DNA from 3 places in the Desulfovibrio sp. X2 genome. Region 1 is predicted to be linked to each of the others. Evidence: predicted binding sites of a transcription regulator. Region 1 holds the regulator's gene; each other region holds the start of a gene.
The links. Region 1 encodes sigma-54, which starts transcription at its own class of promoters, with help from an activator protein. Its sites were predicted from a motif close to CTGGCACGGNNNNTGCTT; they were not measured.
Positions count from the first base shown of each region.

Region 2: the regulator sigma-54 is predicted to act here: its motif matches at 2,056-2,073, upstream of DSX2_RS03085 (TadE/TadG family type IV pilus assembly protein).
Region 3: the regulator sigma-54 is predicted to act here: its motif matches at 2,407-2,424, upstream of DSX2_RS02395 (TadE/TadG family type IV pilus assembly protein).

Region 1 covers NZ_ATHV01000022.1:22,801-27,293, forward strand. Annotated here, with positions in the region: gene lptC (LPS export ABC transporter periplasmic protein LptC) at 1-489, shown strand, start outside; gene DSX2_RS08570 (LptA/OstA family protein) at 486-1,160, shown strand; gene lptB (LPS export ABC transporter ATP-binding protein) at 1,164-1,889, shown strand; gene rpoN (RNA polymerase factor sigma-54) at 2,115-3,557, shown strand; gene raiA (ribosome-associated translation inhibitor RaiA) at 3,582-4,127, shown strand; gene DSX2_RS08590 (PTS sugar transporter subunit IIA) at 4,145-4,493, shown strand, end outside.
Region 2 covers NZ_ATHV01000006.1:98,770-103,262, forward strand. Annotated here, with positions in the region: gene DSX2_RS03075 (Flp family type IVb pilin) at 1-79, opposite strand, end outside; gene DSX2_RS03080 (sigma-54 dependent transcriptional regulator) at 455-1,861, opposite strand; gene DSX2_RS03085 (TadE/TadG family type IV pilus assembly protein) at 2,099-2,512, shown strand; gene DSX2_RS03090 (pilus assembly protein TadG-related protein) at 2,415-3,761, shown strand; gene DSX2_RS03095 (TadE/TadG family type IV pilus assembly protein) at 3,780-4,250, shown strand; gene DSX2_RS03100 (AbrB/MazE/SpoVT family DNA-binding domain-containing protein) at 4,260-4,493, opposite strand.
Region 3 covers NZ_ATHV01000004.1:204,986-209,478, reverse strand. Annotated here, with positions in the region: gene DSX2_RS02410 (SidJ-related pseudokinase) at 1-203, shown strand, start outside; gene DSX2_RS02405 (TadE/TadG family type IV pilus assembly protein) at 277-1,470, opposite strand; gene DSX2_RS02400 (TadE/TadG family type IV pilus assembly protein) at 1,467-1,880, opposite strand; gene DSX2_RS02395 (TadE/TadG family type IV pilus assembly protein) at 1,888-2,271, opposite strand; gene DSX2_RS02390 (winged helix-turn-helix domain-containing protein) at 2,680-3,162, shown strand; gene fdnG (formate dehydrogenase-N subunit alpha) at 3,301-4,493, shown strand, end outside.

The sequences.
Region 1 (4,493 bases):
GTCGCCCGCCAGCTCCCCAAGGACGTCAACATCGACGTCTCCGCGAAGGGCGTCACCCTCTCCCAGGGCGAGGCCGGGGAGCTCCTGTGGGACCTCACCGCGGACAGCGCCGCCTACAAGAGCGGCAAGGGGACAGTGGTCCTGACCAATCCGGTGATCACCTACCACGCCGCGGACGGCGGCACGGTCCGCATCGAGGCCCCGCAAGGCGAGGTGGACCAGACGAACAACACCATGGTCTTGACGCCGAAGGTCAAGGCCGTTTACGGGCAGGTCGTCGTCACCGGCGACCGTCTCGACTATCAGGGCAAGACCAGACGCATCCTGATCAGCGGCGACGTCGTGGTGCAGAAGGAAGACATGGTCATGACCGGGCCCAAGCTCGAGATCGACCTCACCAACAGGGATATCATCGCCTCGGAGGGCGTGCGGGTCGTGATCGCCCGCAAATCCCCGGCCGCCAAACCGGCCCCGGAGTCCAAGAAATGACGCGTATGCGCCTCGTGCTCTTCATGCTGGCGGCTCTCGTCGCCGCCGTGCCTGCGCCCCTCGCCTCGGCGCAGGGCAACGCCGTCCCCTCGTCCCTGCGGGGCGAGCAGGGCAAGGACATCCCCACGCACATAACGGCCGACAGGCTGACCTACAGCCAGGACCGGGACAGCGTGGTCTTCGAGGGCCACGTGCACGTGACCCGCGGCGAGATGCAGCTCTGGTCCGACCGCCTGACGGCCTACCTCGAGCCCAGCGAGCCCGAGCCCGCCAAGGGCAAGCAGGCGGTCGAGCCCCCGGCCGCGCCGCAGTCCCCCCTGGGCGGGAAAAAGGACGCCAAGATCAAGAGCGTGGTCGCCGTGGGCAACGTGCGCATGCAGCAGCAAGGCAGGCAAGGCTTCTGCGGCAAGGCCACCTTCCACGTGGAGGAGGGGCTTCTGGTCATGGAGGACAACCCCGTGATCCTGGACGGACGCAACAAGGTCACCGGCGAGGTCATCAAATTCTACACGCAGACCAACCGCAGCGAGGTCCTAGGCGGCAAGAAGCAGGTGGAGGCCACCTTCTTCACCAAGCAGGAATCCCTGAGTCCCACCGCCAAGCCGTCCGGAGACTCCAAGGCGCCCGATGCCGCGAAGCCCGCCGACGGCGCCGCGCCGGAGAAGCAGTAGCCCATGGTCAGCAGGCTCGAAGCGCGGGGATTGCGCAAGCAGTACGGCCAGCGGGAAGTGGTCAAGGGCGTTGATCTCGGCCTGGACCAGAACGAGGTCTTCGGCATTCTTGGGCCCAACGGCGCAGGCAAGACGACGACCTTCTACATGCTGCTCGGGGTCATCAAGCCGACCGAGGGGAAGGTCTTTCTGGACGACACGGAGCTGACGCACTGGCCGCTGCACCTGCGCGCCCGCGCCGGATTGTCCTACCTGCCGCAGGAGAGCTCCATCTTCAAGAAGCTCACCGTGCGCCAGAACATGGAGATCATCCTCGAGCACACCGGACTCTCGCGCAAGGAGCAGCGCGCGCGCTGCGACGCGCTCCTCGAGGAACTCGGCATCACGAGGCTCGAGAACTCCCGCGCCGTGCACCTCTCCGGCGGCGAGCGACGCAGGCTCGAGATCGCGCGGGCGCTCATCAGGAGCCCCAAGTTCATCCTCCTCGACGAGCCCTTCGCGGGCATCGACCCTCTGGCCGTGGACGACATCAAGGAGATCATCCGGGGGCTCAAGGACAAGGGCATCGGCATCCTCATCTCCGACCACAACGTGCGCGAGACCCTGTCCATCTGCGATCGCGCCTCCATCGTCTTCGAGGGCACGATCATCCTGACCGGCACTCCGCAAGAGATCGCGGCCAACCCGCGAGCGCGGAAGGTGTACCTCGGTGAGGAATTCTGCCTCTGATGGAATTTTCGTGCCAATGCCTCAGAAAAGCTCGCCGTTCAAGACTTGATCCGTTGCAACACCTTGCCGAGTGTGGCATATTTCCAGCACGGGATGTATCGGCCCCATGAATGTTTGGGGCGGTATTTCTGGCGCGTTTCCGCATGGGGTGGAAACGGGTCATTCCCTGGCCGGACTTTTGCCACTGCGCGGTAGTGCCCTCGGGCTCCGCGCGAGCTAGGACGCATGGCGCTCGAACTCAGACAGCAGCTCAAGCTTTCGCAACAGCTGGTGATGACCCCCCAGCTGCAGCAGGCCATCAAGCTCTTGCAGCTCTCCCGGCTCGAGCTGATGGAGACCGTGCAGCAGGAGTTGCTGGAAAATCCGTTTCTCGAGGAAGGCTTCGAGGAAGCGGAGAGCGAGCGCGAGTCCCCTGAGAACGCCCAGCCTGCGGAGGCCGAGGGCGTCGTCCACGAGATGCCCTCCGACGAGAAGAGTCTGCAGCGCGAAGCGGACTGGGACAACTACCTGGGCGACTTCGCCAGCGCCTCCCGCCAGTCCCAGATGCGCGAGCACGAGGCCCTCGACGAGGGGCTCTCCTTCGAAGCCCGCCTCACGGCCAAGCCGTCCCTCGATGGGCATCTGGCCTGGCAGACCCGCCTCTCGAATTTCACCGAAGAGGAGAAGGAGATCGCCGAGAACATCATCGGCAACCTCAACTCCTCCGGCTATCTTTCCTCCACGGTCGACGAGATCGCCCACGTCACCGGGAGCACTCCGGAGGCGGTGGAGTCGGTGCTCCTGCGCGTGCAGCGCTTCGACCCGGTGGGCGTGGCCGCCAGGGACCCGCGCGAATGCCTGCTGGTCCAGCTCGACGTCTACGGCTACGACGATCCGATCCTGCTCTCCCTGGTTTCCGACCATCTGGAGGACCTGGAGAAGAAGCGCTACAAGCCGCTTGCCCGCAAATTCAAGATCTCCCTGGAGGAACTCCGGGAATACCTGGACATCATCCAGACGCTCGATCCCATGCCCGGCTCGAGCTTCGGCTCGGGCGAGCCCATGTACGTCTCTCCGGACGCGTACGTGTACAAGTTCGACGACAACTTCGTCATCGTGCTCAACGAGGACGGGCTGCCCAGGCTGCAGCTCAACTCCCTGTACATGGACAGCCTGCAGGGCGGGAAGGGCAAGGACAAGGACTACTTCCAGGAGAAGGTGCGCTCGGCCGTGTGGCTGATGAAGAGCCTCTATCAGCGCCAGCGCACGCTCTACAAGGTCATCGAGAGCATCGTCCGCTTTCAGCGGGACTTCTTCGAAGAAGGCGTGACCCACCTGCGTCCCTTGATCCTCAAGGACGTGGCCGACGACATCGGGATGCACGAATCCACCGTCAGCCGCATCACGACCAACAAGTACGTGGCCACGCCGCACGGCATCTTCGAGCTCAAGTTCTTCTTCAACTCCGCCCTGAGCCTGGACGACGGAAGCGAGGTCGGCTCGGAGAGCGTCAAGGCGCTCATCAAGCAGCTCATCGGCGAGGAAGACGCGAAGCAGCCCCTGTCCGACGAACGGATCGTGGACATCCTGAAGGACAAGCTGCAGGTCAACATCGCGCGCCGCACGGTGGCCAAGTACCGCACGGCGCTCAACATTCCCTCGTCGAGCAAGCGCAAGCAGATTTTCTAAAGCCCCCGAACAAGGAGCGAGCATATGAACATTGCCTTCAACTTCAAGAACTTCGATCCTTCCGACCACCTCAAGGACTATGCGGAGAAGCGCTTCGAGAAGCTTGAGAAATATCTTGCCAACCACGATGCCGCCGAGGTTCAGGTGAACCTCTCGGTGGAGAAGATCCGCCAGATGGTCGAAGTCATCGTCTCCGACGACAACCTGCACCTTTCGGCCAACGAGTCCGCGGACGACATGTACTCGGCCATCGATCTCGTCGTGGACAAGATCGTGGCCCAGATGAAGCGCATCCGCGAGAAGCAGAAGAGCAAGCGTGCGGCCAAGACCGCGGACAAGTCCGTGCGTCACGAGGTCTTCAGCTTCGTGGGCGAGGGCGAGGACAAATCCAAGAGCATCGTGGCCACCGACAGCTTCAGCCCGAAGCCCATGGACATCGAGGAGGCCGCCATGCAGCTCGAGACCCTGGACTACGAGTTCCTGGTCTTCCGCAACGCTGAGACCGAGCGGGTGAACGTTGTCTACCGGCGCAGGGACGGCAACTTCGGCATCATCGATCCCGGCCTCTAGGCGACACGGCGAACGGCATGAAACTCGGTGATTATCTGAACCCCGGGCTTGTGCTGCCCGACCTCTCGGCGAGGAGCAAGGAAGCTGTCCTCGCCGAGATGGTCGAGCCCCTGGCACGCACGCATCCGGACATCGATCGGGAACGCGCCGTCAGCGTCCTTCTGGAGCGCGAACGGCTCGGGACCACGGGAATCGGGGACGGCATCGCCATCCCCCACGGCAAGATCGAAGGGCTCTCCGACATCGTCCTCGTGGCGGCGCGCTGCTGCGAGGGCATCGACTTCGATGCCCTCGACCACAGGCCCTGCCAGATCTTTTTTCTCGTCCTTGCGCCGGAAGAGGCGGCCGGGCAGCACCTGCGCGTCC
Region 2 (4,493 bases), on a different contig from region 1:
CGATCAGGGCGGCGATCAGGCCGTACTCAAGAGCGGTGGCGCCTTCGTCGTTGCGGATCAGCTTCATGATGGTCTTCATTGTGTTCCTCTCCTTGAATGAATGGTGTTCTGAAATTTTCCAGGTGGGGGGGCCATTTCCCCGTGCCGATGCCCTCTTAAAGGCAACCTGCGTGCCAACCCCGTCCGAGACGGAAGAAAATCCCGCAGAATATTTAAAAATTGTTTAATTACGGTATGATATATGACTGAGCGCAACGCACAGAAATACGTGCACCCCTCTTCTGGGCGCTACCGATAGCGGAAATCGATCCATTATTCAGGGAGAAGAAAGAAAGGAAAGAAGCTTTTTAAACGGCTGTTCAGATATATAAGATTTTGAAATTTCAGGATAAATATGGCAGTACAAGAAACAGGGAGTCATCCATTATAAATAGAAAGGCTGTCGTGAGGCGCATCACTCCATTGAAGTCGGGTCGATGGAGTGCTTCTGAAGCTTGTTCCAGAGGTTCTTGGCGGAGATGCCGAGCAGCTTAGCCGCCTCGGTCTGCACGCCGCCCGCCTGGCGCAGGGCGGAAAGGATGAGGTTCTTCTCGTAGAGGGTCACGGCCTCGCGCAGGGGCAGGGAGGGATCCACCTGCATGGGGACGGCGGCCGGGGCCGTGTCCCTGCTGCGCGCGCCGCCGTATCCGAAATCGATGTCTTCGGCGCTGATCTCCTCGCCGTGGCGGAAGATGGCCGCGCGCTCGAGCACGTTGGCCAGTTGGCGCACGTTGCCGGGCCAGTCGTAGTCGAACAGGGCGCGCATGGCCTGCGAGGAGAGGCGGGGCAGCCCGGTCTTGAGCTTGGCCGCGAGCCGCGTGAGGAAGAACTCCGCGAGCTGGGGCAGGTCGTCCTTGCGCTCGCGCAGGGGAGGTAGGTGTATGGACGCCACGTTGAGGCGGTAGAAGAGGTCCTCGCGGAACTTGCGCTCCTTGACCTGCGCGGCCAGATCCACGTTGGTGGCGGCCACGATGCGCACGTCGCAGGCGATGGGGCGCGAGCCGCCCACGCGCTCGATCTGCTTGAGCTCCACGGCGCGCAGGAGTTTGGGCTGGAGATGCAGAGGCATGTCGCCGATCTCGTCGAGCAGGATGGTTCCGCCCGAGGCCAGCTCGAACTTCCCGCGCCGCGTGGCCAGGGCTCCCGTGAAGGCGCCCTTCTCGTGGCCGAAGAGCTCGCTCTCCAGCAGGTTCTCGGGGATGGCCGCGCAGTTGACCTTGACGAAGGGGCCCTCCGCCCGGGCGGACAGCGCGTGGACCGTGTCGGCCACGAGCTCCTTGCCCGTGCCGGTCTCGCCGATGACCAGGACCGTGGAGTCCAGCGGCGCGACGCGCTCGATCAGATCCTTCACCCGCCACATGGCCTCGCCCTGGCCGATGATCCGGCCGAGCGGCCCCTCCTTGTCCAGGGTGCGGCGCAACGAGCGCACCTGCCGCTGCAGGCGCTGTTTCTCCAGGGCGCGGCGGATGACGATCTCCATCTCGGCCAGGGAGAAAGGCTTGGTGAAATAGTCGTAGGCCCCGCGGCGGATGGCCTGCACGGCCGAGTCCTTTTCCGCGTAGGCGGTCATGATGATGATCTCCGTGCTCGGGCTGGCCTCACGGAAGTGGGGTATGGCCTCTATGCCGCTCATGCCCGGCAGGCGGACATCCAGCAGGATGAGATTGTAGACGCCCGAGGCGGCGGTGCGGATGCCCTCCTCCGCGGAGGCGGCGCAGTCCACGGCGAATCCCTTCTCGCCGACCGCCTCGCGCAGCATTCCCTGGAAGGCGATGTCGTCGTCGACGATGAGGATGCGCGGAGCGCTGTCTGTCCTATCCATAGTATATAGACCTCTGGCGTACGGGCTGTGCTGTTCCGGGATGCGGCAGGTATGCCTTCATCCATTTTTCATGGAACGATGACCACATATTTTGGTTGAGTCAAGCTTTTTTCCCCAAATGATGGATTAGGCCACTTGCAAAACAAGCCACTGAAATAATAAATAATTTTTGCAAAACGAAGGCTATGATGAACTTGGCATAACCATTGCTTTAAGGTGTGCAGCGGAGCGTATGCCATGAACTACGAACTCATCAGAAGATTGATCAGGGGCCGGGAATCCGAGCGCGGCGTCATGGCCGTGGAATTCGCCCTTGTCCTGCCGATGCTCGTCCTGCTCTTCGGCCTGATGGTCGAGGGAGCCAACGCCGTGCGCGTGTACGCCACCCTCGTCGACGCCAGCCGCGAGGCGGCGCGCACCATCCTTCGCGACGGCAACTCCACGGAGGCTCCGGCCGTGGTCAAGGCGCTCACCGCCGACCTCAGCGGGAATTCGCCGACAACCTCCGTGACCACCGATTCCGCCACCAATACCGTGACCGTCGAGGTACAGTATGCCTACCAGTCTTTCTACGGAGCCGACGGACTGCTCAACTCGCTCATCGCGAGCGCCCCGGTCTTCAAGGCCCGCACTACAATGCCTCTTTCGTAGGCTCGCCAGGCTCGCGGGGGATCTGGGCGCGTCGCCCGTCCTCCTCGCCGTTCTCCTGCCGGTGCTCGTGGGTGCGGTCGGCATGGCCGTGGATCTGGGCAACCTATACCTGGCCCAGACACGCCTGCAGGCGGCCACGGACGCCGCAGTGCTGGCCGGAAGCCTCAAGCTGCCCGACGATCCGGACCTCAGCAAGGGCAAGGTCTCCCAGGCGGTCAACCAGCTCCTGACCACGAACCTGCCCGACGCCGTGGTGGAATCCCTCACCCCCGGCACCATCTACCGCAGCGTCACGGTCACCACCAAGGCCAAGGTGCCCATGCTCCTCATGCAGGTCCTGGGCGTCGGCGACAAGTGGGTCACGGCCAGCGCCACGGCAGGCTACAACAATCTCGAGGTGGTCTTCGTGCTCGACAACACGGGCAGCATGAGGGGCACGCCGATCACCATGGTCAAGAGCGCCACAGCGAACCTCATCGACCTCATCCTGCCCGCCGGGGGCGCCGCCGACACCAAGATCGGCCTGGTCGGCTTCCGCGGCAAGGTGCGCGTCGGCTCGAACGTGGACGGTCTGCCCGCCGGTTGCCGCAACGCGGACGGCTCCGTGAACACGGGCATCAACTCCGCCTTCATGTCCATGTACTGGGCGCTGCCCTCCTACAGGCGCAATTCCATCGACCTGGACACCTGCAGCAACATCCCCGAAATCCTCCCCCTGACCTCGAACCGCAGCGACATCTTCGCCTCGTTGGCCACGCACACAGCGGACGGCCCGGCCTCGGGCACGGTCATCTCAGAAGGCATCAAGTGGGGCCGCAACGTGCTCACGCCGACGGCGCCCTACACCCAGGCCAGCTCGGACCCCAAGTACAGGAAGATCATGATCCTGCTCACGGACGGCGACACCGAGGACGGAAAGTGCGGCGGCAACTACGCGGCCACCTACGACCCCAACAACTACTGGACCAACGCCTACTACGGCATGGGCGACACCCACAGCCATTGCGAGAACGGCGGCGCGCTGAACCAGGCCATGCTCGACGAGGCCCAGAAGGCCAAGGACGCGGGCATCGAGATATTCTCCATCCGCTACGGCGACTCGGACTCCACCGACATCACGCTGATGAAGGCCGTGGCCTCGAGCCGCGCGGGAACGACCGACCACTACTTCAACGCCCCTTCGACCAACGACCTCGACGACATCTTCAAGCAGATCGGCCGCCAGCTCGGACTGCGGCTCATCAAATAGGAGGCGGTGATGCACGCCATGTTCGGAAGAAGGCGGGACGGGGAACGCGGGTCGAGCGTGGTCGAATTCGCGCTGTTTTTTCCCGCGATGATCGCGCTCTCCATGCTGCTCATCGAGGGCGGGAACATGTTCCGCGCCTGGCTCACGCTGCACAAGTCCGCCCAGACCGCGGTGCGATTCGCGACCACGGGCCAGGGGGACGAGGACGGCAGCCGCCTCTCGCAGATCGTGGCCCAGGCCAGGCTCATGCAGGAAGACCTGCCCGGCAATTCGCCGGTCATGGACGTGGACGTGTGCAGCCGGACCAAGCCAGACATGAGCCTGCCCTGCACCGGAGCGGACCCGGGCGGCCCCTGCGAGATGGTCCAGGTGGAGGTGCGCTACAGCTACCAGCCCCTGACCCCGTTCGCGGCCGACCTTCTGCCCAGCGACCTGACCATGGAGGCCACAGAGCGCGGAATCAACGAACCGTGGAAGGTCTGCCCCTGACACGGACGGCTAGTCGAACTCCTCGCGCAGACGGCGTTCGAGGGATTTCCTGACGGATTCCGCCTCGAGGATGGCGCCGCCGTCCCGATTCCCGTCCTCGTCGCCACCGCGGCGCACCGGGTAGAGGACAGCACGGTCACCGTCCAGGAAGACCTCGACCTCGTCTCCGGCAGAAAGGCCGAAATGGGCCACCACGTCGTTCGGCAGCTGGACAAGCCCTGCTCCGACCACTTTCACCCGCAT
Region 3 (4,493 bases), on a different contig from region 1:
CCGCGCGCGCCCGCGCGCTGGAGCAGGGCCGCGAGGACATCTCCCTGCCCACCGGGCCGCACCTCGGCCGCTTCAACGCCCAGACCTCGCTGCCCGAGCTGAACGAGTTCGTGGCCTGCGCCGCGGGCCGCGTGGTGGCCGCGCGCCACGTGGCCGCGACCTTCCCGGGGCCCTTGGCGCAGGACCTCCCCGTGCGCCCCTAAGGCGCATCCCTTCGCGTTCGATCCGAGATTTTTTGGCGATTTCCGGGCAGGCGTCGCCCGGCCCGGGCCGCGGCTAGCCGCCGCGGCTCGAGTCGCGCAGCATGCGGCTGACCTTGAGCAGGCAGTCGCCGCCGGAGTCCGTGGGCGAGTCGGCCATGGCGCGCACGAAGCGGGCCGTGACGTTGCCGTTGCCGTCGATGCCCTCGATAAAGATGGCGCCGACCTGGGCGATGAACAGGGTGTTGCGGCCCGAGACGGGCGGCCGCTTGGGGTCGTAGAAGCCGAGCAGGGACACGCGCGGGCTGTCCAGGGGGTTGGAGAAGGCGCTGCCCTGGATGCTGTTGGTGGCGCTGTCCCAGTGCGCCGTGGGATCCTGGGCCACGAGGTCGGCGATGCCCTGCTTGACCGGGCCGTTGGTGCTGCCGGGCTCGATCTGCACCTCGTCGTTGGGTTCGACGACCGTGGCGTTCGAGCCGGAGCACCCGGCGATGTTCTCGCGCACCGCGTCGCCGCCGGTCACCGGGTTGCCCTTGTTCACGGGCGGGAAGTCGATGAGGTTGTAGAAGCTCGGCACCACGGCGTCGCTCGGGTCCTTGGGCTTGAGCACGACCTGCGTGCCCGCGTCCGCGTCGGTGTAGCCGGGCACCTGGACCGAGGCCATCTCGCAGCTGCTGCCCGTGTCGAGCCGACCGTTGTTCCTGAGCTTGGGATCGGGGTCGCAGGTGTCGTCCCAGGTGAACTTGGCCGGGATGGTGAAGGGCTTCAGGCACTCGCTCGAGCAGGTGCCGACGAGGCCCGCCCTGGCCGAGGCGCTGACGTCCGCGTTCGAGGTGCCGATGGCCCTGGCGAAGAAGAGGTTCAGGGCGTTCTTCCGCTCGGTCGAGAGCGTCACCCGGACCTCCACCTGGTCCGCGCCGGACGAGACCGGGGTGCCGTCGTGGTAGAAGGTCACGTCGCCGTCCCCGACCGCCGCGGCGGGCTTGTCCTCGGCGATCAGGTTGCGGCGGGCGTAGCTTTGGGCCACCGAGCGCACGGCGGCGAGGTCGTCGCCCTTGGAGAGCAGACTGCCCGCTCCTGCCAGGGCGCCCACGTCGGCCGAGGTCTGCAGCCTGCTCCGCGTGAACTGCATCCAGCCGAGGTCCACGGCCAGGGCCGCGAAGCCGATGATGGCCACGGCGGTCAGGCCGAGCAGGAGGGCTCCCACGCCGCGCTCGTCGCTGTGCAGGCGGGCGAGGACGCTTACTATTCTGCGGGCGGCTTCGTTCATTCCTTCCTCGCTTCGGCCACGGCCTTGAGCCCGTCCGGCATGAACACGTCGGCCGCGAAGAGCGCGAAGCCGTTCAGGTCGTAGCCGAGCTCCACGCGCACGCTGGTCCCGGAAACCGAGGCGTCCGGGGCCGAGGTCACGCTCACGGTGAGCAGGCTGGGCGAGAGCCCGGCGCTCTGCACGATGGTCCTGGCGATCCCGGCCGCGTCGCCGCCCCGGCTGGCCACGACCACGGCCTCGCGCGCGGTGCGCGTGAGGATGTTGTCGGCGTGCATCAGTCGGGAGAGGTCGATGGTTCCGATGAACAGCGGGAAGACCAGGAAGGCCAGGGTCACGGCGAATTCCACGGTGACGCTGCCCCGCTCCGAGCGCCGCAGGCGGCGAAGGATGTTCGAGACGATCGCGCGCATGGTCCGCCTACCTTTCATGGACCATGACCGCGGTCGAGGTCACCCGGTCGATGTCCACGAGGCTCGTCAGGGAGTGCAGCAGGGTCATGAAGGAGAAGCCCACGCTGACCTTCACGGACACGGGCTGGTCCGGGACGCGGGCGCCGATCTCGATGGTCGGCGGCTCCTCGATGCCGCCGTTCTTCAGATAGTCCTTCACCGTCTGCATGACCTCGTCGTCGCTCGTGTCCGTGAGCACGGCCATGCGCGCGCCTTCCTCGGCCGCGGCCGTGACCGTGTTCTGCGTCCAGAAGAGGCGGCCGAAGTCTATGACGCCCATGAAGAGCAGGATGAACACGGGCAGGAGCAGGGCGGTTTCCACCGCGGCGAAGCCGCGCTCCGAACGAGACAAGCCGCGCTCGGACCGGAACAGGCCGCGCCGCGGGCGGCTGCGTCCTTCGTCGGGGGCTGTCGTGCGGGTTCGAGGCGTGGTCGGCAGGGTCATGGTGCTCGCTTCCTGTCCAATAGAAATGGTCTATGGGCATGAGAGCAATGATCGGGCCAAGTGATGGATTGCTGTTTTTTTGAGCATATTCGAGCAGTTGACAGTCACCTGTTTTTCCTCTCCCGTGTCGCGTCGATCCACGGAAAGTGGAGAAGTCCACAAAGCCTTGAGGGGCGGGCCTTCGCGGGCTATATTGTGTCAAATCTGACATAATGAGGCTTTTCTTGGCTTGTGCCGGGAGGCGAGGGTAGTCGTTATGTCATGGAAGACATAATTGATCGTCCACCCCTCGCACAGGCGGGGGAGGAGGCAGGCATGAGCGGAAGGGAGCGGCCGGTGGTGCGGCTGCACATGTGGCTGGAGACCGACGAGGGCGTCTTCTTCGGCGTCGGGCGGGTGCAGCTTCTCGAGCTCGTGGACGAGCTCGGCTCGCTTCGGGCCGCCGCGGACCGCCTGGGCATGTCGTACCGCGCCGCCTGGGGCAAGATCAGGAAGACCGAGAAGATCATCGGCTTCAGCCTGATCGAGAAGCCCGCGGGCAACCGCGGCGGCTACCGCCTGACCGAGTTCGGCAAGCTCCTCGTGGAGAACTTCCGCGACTGGTACGCGGACGTGGAGACCCGCGCCGTGGCCCGGGCCAGGGAGATCTTCCCCTACGACGCCGAGCGCTACCGGGCGCCCAAGGGGCAGGACGCCTCCCGGGCCCTGCAGGACGCGCCCCGCGAGGCCCGCAAGGAGGACCCCTTCTCCCGCCGGTCGCCCGAGAGGATGGTGCGCGCGGCTTCGGGGAGCCGTTAATGTGTTATTCTTAACACATTAAAATATTTGAATTTTTGTTGCAAAAGCCCAGATGCCGGATATGCTTATGCCAAAATAGGCATGGTTTTCCGCCCGGGCAGCCGCTCCGGGCGCCGGACGCGCAACAAGGAGGCTCCCATGAAGTGGACGCGAAGGGATTTCATGAAGCTGACCGGGGCAGGTGTCGCCTGCATCGGCCTCAGTCAGCTCGGCGTGGACCTCGGCCCGGCCGAGGCGTACGCCGCCGGACTGAAGATCGACGGAGCGAAGGAGGTCATCTCGATCTGCCCGTTCTGCTCCGTGAGCTGCCACATCGTGGCCAGCGTCAAGGACGGGAAGCTCGTCAGCACCGAGGGTGACCCGGACTACCCCATCAACCAGGGCTCGCTGTGCGCCAAGGGCGCGGCCGTGCTCTCGCTCAGCCGCAACGACGACCGCCTCTCCAAGCCCCTGTACCGCGCCCCCTACTCGGACAAGTGGGAGGAGAAGGACTGGGGCTTCATGATCGAGCGCATCTCGCGCCGCGTGAAGGCGACCCGCGACGCCGACTTCATCGCCCGCGACGGCAAGGGCAACACGGTCAACCGGCTGGAGAGCGTCTTCCAGCTCGGCACCTCCCACATGGACAACGAGGAGTGCGCGGTAGCGCATCAAGCGATGAAGGGCCTTGGTGTCGTCCACATGGACCACCAGGCGCGCATCTGACACAGCGCCACTGTTGCGGCTCTGGGAGAGTCGTTCGGACGCGGCGCAATGACCAACCACTGGATCGACATCAAGAATGCCGATTCGGTCCTCATCATCGGCAGCAATGCCGCTGAACACCATCCGATCTCGTTCAAGTGGGTCCTGAAGGCCAAGGACCGCGGCGCCACCGTGGTGCACGTGGATCCCAAGTTCTCCCGCACCTCGGCGCGCTCGGACTACCACGTCCCCCTGCGCTCGGGCACGGACATCGCCTTCATGGGCGGCATGATCAACTACATCCTGTCCAACAACCTGTACTTCCACGAGTACGTGGCCAAGTACACCAACGCCTCCTTCGTGGTGGGCGAGGCCTACGGCTTCAAGGACGGCCTGTTCACGGGCTACGACCCGGCCAAGCGGGCCTACGACCGCAGCAAGTGGAGCTTCGTGAACGACGCCGACGGCGTGCCCATGCGCGACGAGAGCTTCGCGCACCCGCGTTGCGTCTTCAACCTGATGAAGCAGCACTACGGCCGCTACACGCTGAAGAACGTCTCCGCGGTCACCGGCGTGCCCGAGGAGACGCTCAGGAAGGTCTACGACTGCTTCGGCGCCACGGGCAAGGCCGACAAGGCCGGAACGAT